Regions from separate parts of the Fusobacterium sp. IOR10 genome, predicted to be linked through region 1. Evidence: riboswitches for the same ligand, from Rfam matches in the RefSeq annotation. Region 1 holds a riboswitch; each other region holds the start of a gene.

Region 1 (3,199 bases):
CTTTGACATTTTCTTCTTCTCCAAAATGTTTTTTATAAGCTGCTAAAAGGGCTTGCTCAACTGTTTCTAATAAACTTTCTTGGCTTAACCCCTTTGATTTCTCCAACTCTTCCAATGCTGCTAGAAATTTTTTTCCGTCTTTACCTTTCATTTTCTCCTCCTGAAGCCTAGACTTTAAATATCTTTAAAATCATAGACTAGATTAGATTTTCTAATCTCTTTAAATGGTATTTGCATTTCATCCTCTGTTTGAAGAAATACAATATTATTTTCAAATTTTGTTAGTACACCTTCAAAATTCTTTTTATCATTTAACTTATGCTTTAAACTTACTTTTATTTTTGACCCTTGAAATCTAATGAAATCTTCTGGTTTTTTTAAAGGTCTTTCTATTCCAGGTGAGGAAATTTCTAAAAAGAATTTTTTATCGATAATTTTATCTATATCATCACCAACTGCTGAGCTCACTTTAGCACAATCTCCCAATGATATCTCCTTATCTAAATATTCTATGTATATCCTTACATACCAATATCCTCCATCTTGAAGATACTCCACATCAACTAATTCCAGACCAAATTCTTTTAGAGTTGGATCTATTATCTTCTCAATTTTTTCTATAACTTTCAATTTATCTTCTTTTTCCAAAAACAACTCACCTCTCTTCCTAATCCTTACCATAAATAAAGAGTGGGTTTCCCCACTCTCCTCTAAACAATATACTTTACCAAGAAATTATACCATATAAATTCAAAAAAATCAATCATTCTTTGGATTTTTCCTAAGCAAATCATAGGCTTTTAAACAGATTTCCGTCCTAGAATTATAAGCCAAAATAGCTTTTTAATTCTTCAACTTTATCTAATTTTTCCCATGGAAGATCAATATCTGTTCTTCCAATATGACCAAAAGCTGCAAGATCTTGATATCTAAATTCACCACTTCTTAATTTCAACTCTTTTTCTATTCCTCTTGGTGTTAAATCAAATATTTTTTTAACTACTCTTGATAATTTCACTTCATCAACTTTACCTGTACCAAATGTATCTACTTTTATTGAAATTGGTTCTATTACTCCTATTGCATAAGATAGTTGAACCTCACATTTGTAAGCTAATCCAGCTGCAACTATATTTTTAGCAACCCATCTAGCAGCGTAAGCCCCTGATCTGTCAACTTTTGAAGGGTCTTTTCCAGAAAAAGCTCCTCCCCCATGTCTAAAATATCCACCATAGGTATCAACTATAATTTTTCTGCCTGTAAGTCCTGTGTCTCCATTTGGACCGCCGATTATAAATTGTCCTGTGGGATTGATAAATATTTTCTTTATATCTTCAAACTTCATGTTATATTTTTTAATTACAGGTTTAATTACTAATTCTTTTAAATCCTCGTGGATTTGTTCTTGAGTTACGTCTGGATTGTGTTGAGCTGAAACAACTATAGCTTCAATAAATTTAATGTTTTCTTCCCTGTCATAGGCTAATGTTACTTGAGATTTTGCATCTGGTCTAGCCCAAGTCAAAACTCCATTATCCTTTAAATCCACATAAACTCTTAATATTTCCCTTGCTAATACTAAAGCAAGAGGCATAAGTTCTGGGGTTTCTTTTACAGCTCCCCCAAACATAATACCTTGGTCTCCTGCTCCTCCTCTATCTACACCCATGGCAATGTCTGATGATTGAGCGTGTATTGAATTAAATACCCCACAATCACTATCAAATCCCATACCTGTTTTATATCCTATTTCTCTTATTTTATCTCTAACTACATCTTGAATATTTACAAAAGTTTTAGTGGTAATTTCTCCTCCAACTATTACTTGTCCTGTTGTACAAAAAACCTCACATGCTACTCTTGATTCTGGATCATCCTTTAAACATGCATCTAAAACTGCATCTGAAATTTGATCAGATACTTTATCTGGATGTCCTGGGGAAACGCATTCTGAAGTAAAATAAATTAAATCTTCCATTAATTCCTCCTTAAAATATATATACTTATATATTATATTTACTTAGTTATCACAAATTAAATTCAAAATAAAAAGTCCTTTCCATAGGAAAGGACATAATATCTACATTGTCCCATCTCTTTGGAATTAGCACCACACAATAAATGTAGGTTGCTGAGACATCTACGGGCCAATCCCTCCGTCTCTCTTGATGGTATTTCAGTTTATATTTTATTATTATTTGTTCAAAAAGTCAAGCTTTTTTAAAAAGTATATACAATTCCAACTCCACCTAAATAAATCAAACTATTACTAACAATGGGAGAATTTTTTATTTCACTTGAAAATTTCATTGCACCTAAAAATCCAAGCAATGAAAAAGCATCTGTTAATCTATAAGAACTTGTAACCCCAATTCCTAGTGAATAGCCACTTTCCCCATTATACTCATTTAAGGAAGTACTTGTACTGGCTTCTCCAGAGTCTATACCAAAATAATAATCAATAAAACTTGAATTATAATAGTTAAAATTAAAAGAAGGTTTTATTATTAAATTTTCATTAATTACATAAGGTTTTTGAATTCTAAGGGATAATTTTCCTCCCTCTTGGCCTATTTCTGCATTTAAAATTGTCTCAACATCATGAAGTCCATTGTAATATTTAAATTCACTTCCTAGCATAAATTGATAATCTCTGTCATCAATTCCTTTATATTTAGAATCTAAATCACTTCCATCAATTTTATATCCTCCAAAGGGAACTGCATATAAAGAAAATGCGTACACATCATCTTCCATTAACCTATACCCTATGTGTAACGTATTAGCTGTTGTAGAATCTATAAAATAATTGTCATATTCATAATTCAAAAATGGCAGTACATGACTTTTATCATCACCTTTAAAAAATTCACTTGTAACTCCATAACCAATTCCAACACTAGATGCTAAAGTAATTTGTGATACTAATGCTATCATGGGAAAAAAAGCTATTTTTTTCATAATTACCTCCCAGTTAATAATTTATTTATTCATATGTTTCTCTTCTCTTTTTATTTTTATAAAATTATATTTTCCTGTTACTTTTCTTTTAAAACTAAATTTTCCATTAGTTGGAAAAATCGCTATTCTTCTTATGTCAAATAAGTCTTCTTGAAAAGAAATGTCTCCATTATCTGTTGTCACTGCAAACTCATATCCAGCTTCCTTTACAAGTTCTTTAACTATTTTGCTTCTATGC
Region 2 (3,199 bases), on a different contig from region 1:
TTAGGAGGATGGTTATGACAAAAAAAGAGTTTGTAGTGGATATTGCTGAAAAGGGCGAAATAGCAAAAAAAGATGCAGAAAAGTTTGTAAATTTATTTTTGGATACTGTAACTGATAATTTAGAAAAAGGAAATTCAGTAGGTTTTGTTGGTTGGGGTAAATGGGAAGTAACAGAAAGATCAGCAAGAGAAGTTAGAAACCCTCAAACAGGTGAAAAAATGCAAGTAAAAGCAAAAAAAGTTGTTAAATTTAGAGTAGGAAAATCTCTAGAAGAAAAAGTTGCAAAATCAAAAACAAAAAAGAAATCAAAGTAAAAAATAATTATACTGTAAACAATAAAAAAGATGAATTCTATAAATATAGGATTCATCTTTTTTTATTTATATCTAAAATTATGCATTGAGTAAAACAATATAATAATTTAAATATCCTGCAAAACTTAACCAAATAATATAAGGTATTTGTAAAATACCTGCAAATTTATTTAATCTAAAGAAATTAAAAGTCATCCATATAACAGCTAATAAAAGGAACATGTGTAAATAAAAACCAGGAACAATTAAATGAAATTTAAAAAACACAAATGGCCATATAAAATTAGAAGTTAATTGAATATAAAAACTAGTTACAGCTAATTTATGATTTCTTTTTTCAAGAATTAAATAAAGGCCTATTCCCATAAAAGTATAAAGGAAAGTCCACACTAGTGGAAATACAAATGAAGGGGGAGCAAAGTCAGGAAGCACAAGTTTTTCATATAACTCCACTGAATTTTGATTAAAGAATCCTGAAATACCTCCAAAAAGAGTGGGTATTAATAGGCATAAAATAAATTTAGATAGCTTAAAATTTTTCATAAAAATCCTCCTTAAATCAAAATAATATCTATATATGTATTATACATCAAGAAAGTCATATTACAAAATTAATTGTAAAGAATTGACTTTGATAATTCATTGTGATAGAATGTTTTAAATTAAATACCATATAGAGAAGTTGAGGGACAGGCCCGAAGAGACTTCAGCAACCTACTTTGAAAGAAGTGTGGTGCTAATTCCTGATAGATGGCGAATATATCATATGAGACTCCTCACATCTATCAAAAGATGTGAGGATTTTTTATTATAAGGGAGAGAAAAGATGAAAATAAAAGAAATATTTGAGAAAAAAAAGACAACTATATCCTTTGAAGTTTTTCCACCAAATAAATATTATTCTTTGGAAGAAGTTTACTCTGTTATAGATAAATTATCAGAACTTGGTCCAGATTTTATAAGTGTAACTTATGGAGCTAATGGATCAGGAATGAGAAAAACAGCAGAAATTGCAGAAAAAATTCAAAGTAAAAATATTTGTTCATTGGCACATTTAACTTGTATAGGAGCAAGCAAAAAAGAAATTGAACATGTATTAAAAGACTTTGAAAAATATAATATTGAAAATATTTTAGCTTTAAGAGGAGATCCTCCAAAGGAATATTTAAATTTAGATAAGGGAGATTTTAAATATGCAAGTGATTTAGTTGATTTTTTAAAGTTAAAGGATAAATATTGTATTGGAGGAGCAGTTTATTCAGAAACTCATCAAGAAAATAATGATTTGTTGGACTTATTTAATTTAAAGAAGAAAGTTGAATCAGGAACAGATTTTTTAATTTCACAAATGTTTTTTGACAATAATAATTTCTTTGAATTTTTAGAAAAATTAAAGAAGTTGGAAATTAATATTCCAGTTATAGCAGGTATAATACCAATTACAAATAGTAAGCAAATAAAAAAAATAACATCTCTTTGTGGAGCGAAAATTCCTCCAAAACTTCAAAGAATATTAGATAAGTATGAGGACAATCCAGAGGCTTTAAAGGAAGCTGGAATTGGGTATGCAACAGAACAAATAATTGAACTAATTGCTTCAGATGTTAAGGGAGTTCATATATACACAATGAATAAGCCTGAAATTGCCAAGAAAATAATGGAAAATATTGCTAGAATAAGAGAAACATTTTAGGAGGTAATTATGTTTGATAAATTAAAAAATAAAATACTAGTTCTTGATGGGGCAACAGGGACAGAAATACAAAACTATAATTTAACAGAGGAAGATTTCAAAGGAGAAGCATTTAAAAATCACAAAACATTTTTAAAAGGTTGCAATGAAATTTTAAATATAACAAACCCTAGTATTATTAAAGATATTCATTTTAAATACATGGAAGCTGGGGCAGACATAATAGAGACAAATTCTTTTAATGCAAATAGAATTTCATTAGGGGAATATAATCTTCAAGAAAAAGCATATGAAATAGCAAAGAAAAGCGCTGCTTTAGCAAAGGAAGCAACAACAAAATTTTTTGAAAAATACAAGAAAAAAATATTTATAGCAGGGTCAATAGGCCCAACAAGTAAAAGTCTTTCAATACCTGTTGGAAATATTCCATACGAAAGAAGCTTAACTTTTGATTATTTAAAAGAAATCTATTATGAGCAAATTTTAGGACTTGTTAATGGGGGGATAGATATAGTTTTAATAGAAACTATTTTCGATGGACTTAATGCAAAGGCAGCTCTTTTAGCTGCAGAGGAAGTATTTGCATACAAAAATATAAATTTACCAATTATGATTTCAATGACTGTTAATAAACAAGGAAAATTATTATCAGGACAAAGCATGGAGTCTTTAGCAGTGGCCCTTGATAGAAAATCAATTATATCCTTTGGTTTAAATTGTTCTTTTGGTGCAAAGGATTTAATTCCTCTTATAAAGAAATTAGGAAAATTTGTAGATAAACCTATTTCATTATATCCAAATGCAGGTCTTCCAAATGAAGAGGGAAAATACAATGAAACTCCTCAAATAACAGTATCTTATCTAAGAGAACTTATTGATGGGAAGCATTTAAATATTGTAGGTGGATGTTGTGGAACTAGCTTTGAACACATTAAAGAAATAGTTTCTGCCACAAAGAATAAAGAGCCAAGAAAGTTTAATCTAGAAAAAAAACATAATTATATTTTATCTGGAAATGAAATTTATGATTTTAAAGGTAAGTTTTCTCCAGTTGGAGAAAGAAACAATGTTGCAGGTTCTAAACTTTTCAAAAGATTAATAGAGGAAGAAAATTATATAAAAGCATTGGAGATAGCTAGAAATCAAATAAAAAATGGAGCAAATATTTTGGATATTAATTTAGATGATGGAT
Region 3 (3,199 bases), on a different contig from region 1:
ATTCATTCCCCTTAGTTTTTTAACAGGGTTATATGGAATGAACTTTAAACATATGCCTGAGCTAGAAAATCCAAATGGATATTTTTACACTTTAGGTGTTATGCTATTAATAATAGTGATTATGATAATTTATTTTAAAAAGAAAAAATGGTGGTAGTCGTACTAGAATCTAGTACGACTTTTATATATATATTATAAATTTTTTAATGCAGTTTCTAAATCTTCAATAATATCTTCTATGTCTTCAAGACCAACAGACAGTCTAACTAGCCCCTCATCAAGTCCAGCAGCCTTAAGCTCTTCCTTAGTGTATGGAGAGTGAGTCATTGAAGCAGGATGCTCAATTAATGTTTCAGTACATCCAAGACTAACAGCAAGGGTACAAAGTTCAACTGTATTTAAAAGCTTTTTACCAGCTTCAAATCCCCCTTGTAATTCAAAGGCTAGAGTTCCACCAAAGTTTATCATTTGTTTTTTAGCAATTTCATATCCCTTGTGAGATTCAAGACCAGGATAGTATACTTTTTTTATTTTAGGATGACCTTCTAAAAATCTAGCAACCTTTAGAGCACTTTCACAATGTCTTTCCATTCTAACTTGGAAAGTTTTTAAACCTCTGATTATTAAACTAGCCTCTGCAGGTGCTAAAACTGCACCAGTCATATCCTTTATTCCAACAAATCTAATTTGATCTAAATCTTCTTTTTTCCCAAGAACAAAACCTGCAAGTAAGTCTCCGTGACCATTAATATATTTTGTAGCTGAGTGAACAACTATGTCTGCACCTAAATCCAAAGGTTTTGACAATATGGAGATGCAAAGGTATTATCAACTATTAATTTAATATTTTCATAATTTTTAGCTATTTTACCAATAGCTTCAATGTCAACTATTTTTAAATTTGGGTTTGTTGGAGTTTCTAAATATATTATTTTAGTATTAGGTTTAATAGCATCTTTAACAGCTTGTAAATCAGATGTATCTATAAAACTAACTTCAACACCAAATCTAGAAATACCTGCATTTAAAAAGGCAAAGGCACATCCATATAGAGTTTTATCAGTAACTATATGATCTCCACTTTTAAGGAAAGTCCAAAATGTAGAACTGATTGCTCCCATTCCAGAGGCAGTACCAAGACCAGCTTCAGCATTTTCAAGTAGAGCTAATTTTTCTTCCACAACACTAACTGTAGGATTACCTAATCTACCGTAAATATACCCATCTTCTTCTAGGGCAAATCTTCTTCCCCCTTGTTCAGCAGAATCAAATATAAAAGTTGAACTTTGGAATATAGGTGTAGTTAGGGCTCCAAAGGCATTTTTTTTGCTTCCTCCATGTATTGATATTGTTCCAATTCCCTTGTTTTTTAAATTTGTCATAAGTTTCCTCCTAAATAAAAAAAGGCTCTATTACCATCCATCAAGTAATAGAGCCACTATATTAAAATTAGTGATTTTCATCTATCTGGAATTAGCACCACATATAAAATAGGTTGCTGAAACATCATCGGGCCAGTCCCTCAGTTTCTCTTGATGGATATTTAATTTCACTTATGATACAACAAATGAAAAAATTTGTCAATAAATTAAATAATTTTAATTTAGAAAATATAGCTAAATCCAGCATAGAATGATCTTTTTTCTTGAGGGATAACATAGGTATAGCTACCGCTACCACTAACATATCCAAAATATTCTTCATTAAACAAATTATTTATTCCCCCATAAATACTCATCCCATTTGGATGATTATATTTTAAGGATAGATCAACAACAGTATTTGATTTAACAATTCCATCTTCACTGCTAGTTTCCTTTGTAAAATTATTATAAGAACCTGTATATTTCCAAGTAAGACCTCCAGAGAAATTATCTGTGAAATTATAATTACCACTTAACATAATATTATGTTTTGGAACTTTTTTAAGTCCAGAATCAACTAGGGAAACTTCCCCTTTAAGCTCTTTTCCTTTATTGTTGTAATCTGATTTTCCCATTAAATAAGTATAACTTTCTTCAAAGGAAAATTTTCCAATTTTTTGACTAAGGGATGTTTCTAGCCCATATCTATGAGTTTTGTATAAATTGTCAGTTATCATATTTAAATGACCATTTGAAAAATGATAGAATCTATCCATTTGGTTATCAGTTTCATTATAGAAAAGTGTTAAATTAAAGGCAGAACCTAAAACATAGTCCCTTAATCCAACTTCATAAATATCAAAAATTTCATCCTCTGCATTTGTAAGTACAGTTGCTTTTTCACCATTTATATAGACCCTATCTGTTATTTCCATTCCATCTGGTCCAGTGAAACCTCTTTCATACCTAGCATAAATTTTACCAGTATCTCTATAGTTATATCCAGCAGATAGTTCATAGTTCCAGTTGTCCCTATGACTAGTTCCATTTAGAACTCCCCAACCACCAGCAGCTTTTTTAAAGGTACTCCAATCTGTTCTATCAAACCTAGCTCCTTGGGTAAATTCTAAATTTTTGTATTTGAAAATATTTAAGAAATAAAGGGCCTTAACATATCTTTCATAATCAAAATTTAATTGGTCAGCTTTGTAAGTGTCATTTCCATCTTTGTTAACTATGTATCCATATTTATCAACACTTTCCCCAGCACTAATATCAGGAACATCTCCACTGCTAACTTTTCTAGATGTAATATCGTCATAATTAATACTTGCATTTTGTTTGAAATAGTCTAAACCAAATAATATATTATTTTTTTCAGTGTACTTGTAGTTTAGTTTAGCCTTTATTCCATCAGTTTTTTGCTCAATTTTCTGATCACTTTCATATTCATAGGGATTATTTTTAAAATATCCCTCATTGTGAAAGGCATCAACTGATAAGTCAAGGTTATCACTAATATTTAAAGAATAACTTCCCTTCCAATTTTCCTCTAACCTATCAGCAATATTATATCCACTGATTCTTTTCTTTATTTTTTCCTTATTTTCATCAATTCCAACTGTAACTAGGCTAGTATCAGGGCGATAGTCTCTACCATAATTTTTAAGATTTCCACTTTTAACTGTTTTAATAAACTTCCCATCTTCCTCAAAACGGCTATATTTTAAGGCTACAGCTTGTTTATCACTTATTTTATAGTTAAAGCCTCCAGAAAAATATTCAGTGTTGTCAAAGGTATCTACAAAATACCAATCCTTTTCACTTTTAGAATA
Region 4 (3,199 bases), on a different contig from region 1:
TGTAGCACCAACTCTTAAGATAGTGTTTCCAAAAGATAGTTGACTTAGAAGTAATAGGTTAACTCCTGTTAATAATAATTTTTTAAATGTTTTTGTCATAATATTCATCTCCCTTATATATTTATTATCTATTTTTTTTTGTTTTGGCCACAAGATAGTTTCCTAAACTTTGTATTAATTGAACTAAAATAATAATTACAATAACAGCATAAATCATAATATCAACTTTAAATCTTTGATATCCAAATCTTATGGCTAAATCTCCAAGACCTCCAGCTCCTATAGTTCCAGCCATGGCAGAATAACCAATAAGACTAATTATAGTTACAGTAATTCCATGAATAAGATGGGGAAGCGTCTCAGGAATCATAACTTTAAATATTATAGTTAGATTATTTGCTCCCATACTGGAACTAGCTTCAATTAAACCTTTATCAATTTCATTTAAAGCCCCCTCAACGATTCTAGCTACAAATGGTGCAGCAGATATTGAAAGAGGTACAATAGCAGCATTAACTCCTATTGTTGTCCCCACGATTAGTCTAGATAGGGGAAATAAACATATCATTAAAATAATAAAGGGAAAAGATCTAAGAGTATTAATAATAAATTCTAAAATTTGATTTAGTTTTCTTTTTTCCCATATATTTCCTTCCTTTGTAATAACTAGTAGTATTCCTATTGGAAAACCAATAACTAAAGAAAATATAGCTGATAATAATACCATGTATAAAGTTTCCAAAGTAGAATTAAAAATCATATTAAAGACCATTATATATCACCTCCACAATAACTCCTTCTTCCCTTAACCAGTCTATAGCTAATTTTTGTTCATTAAAATCTCCAGAAAGCTCAACGTACAAATGTCCAACTTTCATAGTAGAAAGATTTTCTATGGAACCACCGATTATACTAAAGTCAATGTCAAACTTTTTAATTGCTCTTGAAATAATTGGATCCTTTGAAATTGAACCTAGAAAATTTACTTTAATCAACATACTTCCCTTAGTTTCCATTAAAGAAGCTGTTGATTCTTCATTATTTGGAAGATACGATATAAGTTCCTTGGTAGTTTCTGTTTTAGGATTAGAAAATATATGATGAACTCCTCCAGTTTCCACAATTTCTCCATGGGACATTACAGCAACTTTATTACAAATATCTCTTATAACTTCCATTTGATGGGTTATCATAACTACTGTAAGTTCAAGTTTACTTTGAATATTTCTAATAAGCTCCAAAATTGATTTAGTTGTCTTAGGATCTAGAGCAGAAGTTGCTTCATCTGATAATAAAATTTTAGGATTATTTGCAAGAGCTCTAGCTATTGCTACCCTTTGCTTTTGTCCTCCACTTAGCTGACTAGGATAAGAATCTTTTTTATCAGAAAGTTCAACAAGTTCTAGTAATTCAGTAACTCTTGATTTAATTTTTGATTTTTCTAATTTGGCTATTTCCAAAGAAAAAGCAATATTTTCTGAAACTGTTCTAGATGATAAAAGATTAAAATGTTGAAATATCATTCCTATTTTTTTTCTTTTTTCTAGTAATTCTTTTTTATTTAAAGAAGTAATATCAGTTCCATCAATAATAATTTTTCCACTTGTAGGCTCTTCTAATCTATTTAAAAGTCTAATTAAAGAAGATTTTCCAGCTCCACTTAAACCAATAACACCAAATATGTCACCTCTTTTGATATTTAAACTAACATTTTTAACTGCAATGAAATTATTGGGATAAGTTTTATTAACATTTTGTATACGTATCATGTAGTGCTCCTTTCTTAATTGTATAAATTTTATAAAAAAAAATCTTTAAAACTATATTCATCAAGTTTTAAAGATTGGGTTCAACGATTTTTGGTCATCGCCATCTGTCTGGAATTAGCACCACACTATATTAGCAGGTTGCTGAAACTTCAAAGGGCCAGTCCCTCAGTTTCTCTTGATGGATATTTAGTTGAAATAATAATATACTAATTTCTTTCTTTTGTCAAACATTTTTTTATTTTTTTCTTTTAAAGATATCTTTAAAAGAACGTTTGTTTGCATTTTTCATTTCTCTTTGTTCTCTATGATAATTAGACCAGTTGGGATTAGACCTCATATTTTTTCTAACTTTACTCATATACTTATAAGTTGAAACCATAGATTTAAACTTATAAATGATACTAGATTTAATACTAACTACTGTATCAACAAAACCAACAAAGAATCCCTTGATATTTAAAAGGATAAGTTTAAATCTATTTAATTTATAAATATGAGAACAACTAGGGCATTTATATTTAGCCACTTTATTTCTAACTCTCATTTTCTTTTTACATTTAGGACATTTTATAATTATCTTTTCCATTTTGAGCCTCCAATACTAAATTTAGTTCGTGGTTATATTATAATCTTTATTCCAAGTATAGTCTAGTTATAAAATGCAAAATCAAAAAAATATTGACATTTATCTAAAAAATAGGTACAATAAACTTAAATTAAATTTTAGATTAGAAGGAGAGATTCATGAAAAAATTAGCAATCACAGTAAAATTTCATAACCCCATGGTTCCTAATTAGGATTTGTGTGTGTGATGAAAGTCATAGATATAAGTCCATTTTAAGCTGAAAATTTGGATTTGTATCTAATGTGGAATTGAGCTATGCTAAAGAGAATTTTTCTTTATAAGATAAAGCCATTTAACTGCATTAAGATGCATTAAATGGTTTTTTTATTTTATTTAAAAAATATTAATATAAAGGAGTTGAATTATGAAATTAATTAAAGTCCCCGGGAACTCATATAAAATTAAAAAATGTAAGTAACATTTATTGTAGGTTTAACTAAAAAATGGAGGGGAAAATGATGACAACGGAAACAATGATAACATTTGTAGTATACTTAATATTTTTAGTGGGAGTTGGAATTTATTTCTACAGGAAGACAGAAAGTGCAGAGGATTATTTAATAGGCGGAAGAGGGATGGGTTCTTGGGTAACTGCCCTATCAGCTCAAGCAAGTGATATGAGTGGATGGCTTCTTATGGGTTTACCTGGAGCAGTATACTCAGCAGGAATGTCACAGATATGGGTTGTAATTGGTCTTGGAGTTGGAACTTATCTTAATTGGAAATATGTTGCTCCAAAATTAAGAGTTCAAACAGAAGAAACACAAACAATGACTTTGCCTAATTTTTTAAGTAAAAAATTAG

The links. A riboswitch is a leader RNA that binds a small molecule or an ion and turns the genes downstream of it on or off. The one in region 1 is predicted to bind S-adenosylmethionine.
Region 2: linked by a shared signal. The riboswitch ahead of metF (methylenetetrahydrofolate reductase [NAD(P)H]) and the one ahead of metK (methionine adenosyltransferase) in region 1 are both predicted to bind S-adenosylmethionine.
Region 3: linked by a shared signal. The riboswitch ahead of megL (methionine gamma-lyase) and the one ahead of metK (methionine adenosyltransferase) in region 1 are both predicted to bind S-adenosylmethionine.
Region 4: linked by a shared signal. The riboswitch ahead of GIL12_RS09445 (methionine ABC transporter ATP-binding protein) and the one ahead of metK (methionine adenosyltransferase) in region 1 are both predicted to bind S-adenosylmethionine.

What each region holds. Positions count from the first base shown of each region.
Region 1 is NZ_WJWY01000003.1:6,290-9,488, reverse strand. It holds gene nusA (transcription termination factor NusA) at 1-151, opposite strand, end outside; gene rimP (ribosome maturation factor RimP) at 175-681, opposite strand; gene metK (methionine adenosyltransferase) at 824-1,978, opposite strand; SAM riboswitch class I at 2,088-2,175, opposite strand; gene GIL12_RS01010 (MipA/OmpV family protein) at 2,221-2,961, opposite strand; gene GIL12_RS01005 (polysaccharide deacetylase family protein) at 2,983-3,199, opposite strand, start outside.
Region 2 is NZ_WJWY01000012.1:12,789-15,987, forward strand. It holds gene GIL12_RS04875 (HU family DNA-binding protein) at 15-314, shown strand; gene GIL12_RS04880 (TspO/MBR family protein) at 393-857, opposite strand; SAM riboswitch class I at 981-1,087, shown strand; gene metF (methylenetetrahydrofolate reductase [NAD(P)H]) at 1,141-2,007, shown strand; gene GIL12_RS04890 (homocysteine S-methyltransferase family protein) at 2,017-3,199, shown strand, end outside.
Region 3 is NZ_WJWY01000008.1:71,088-74,286, reverse strand. It holds gene corA (magnesium/cobalt transporter CorA) at 1-157, shown strand, start outside; partial or broken gene megL (methionine gamma-lyase) at 193-1,382, opposite strand; SAM riboswitch class I at 1,457-1,542, opposite strand; gene GIL12_RS03555 (TonB-dependent receptor) at 1,604-3,199, opposite strand, start outside.
Region 4 is NZ_WJWY01000045.1:1,645-4,843, forward strand. It holds gene GIL12_RS09435 (MetQ/NlpA family ABC transporter substrate-binding protein) at 1-99, opposite strand, end outside; gene GIL12_RS09440 (methionine ABC transporter permease) at 125-772, opposite strand; gene GIL12_RS09445 (methionine ABC transporter ATP-binding protein) at 762-1,769, opposite strand; SAM riboswitch class I at 1,867-1,954, opposite strand; gene GIL12_RS09450 (hypothetical protein) at 2,005-2,355, opposite strand; gene putP (sodium/proline symporter PutP) at 2,851-3,199, shown strand, end outside.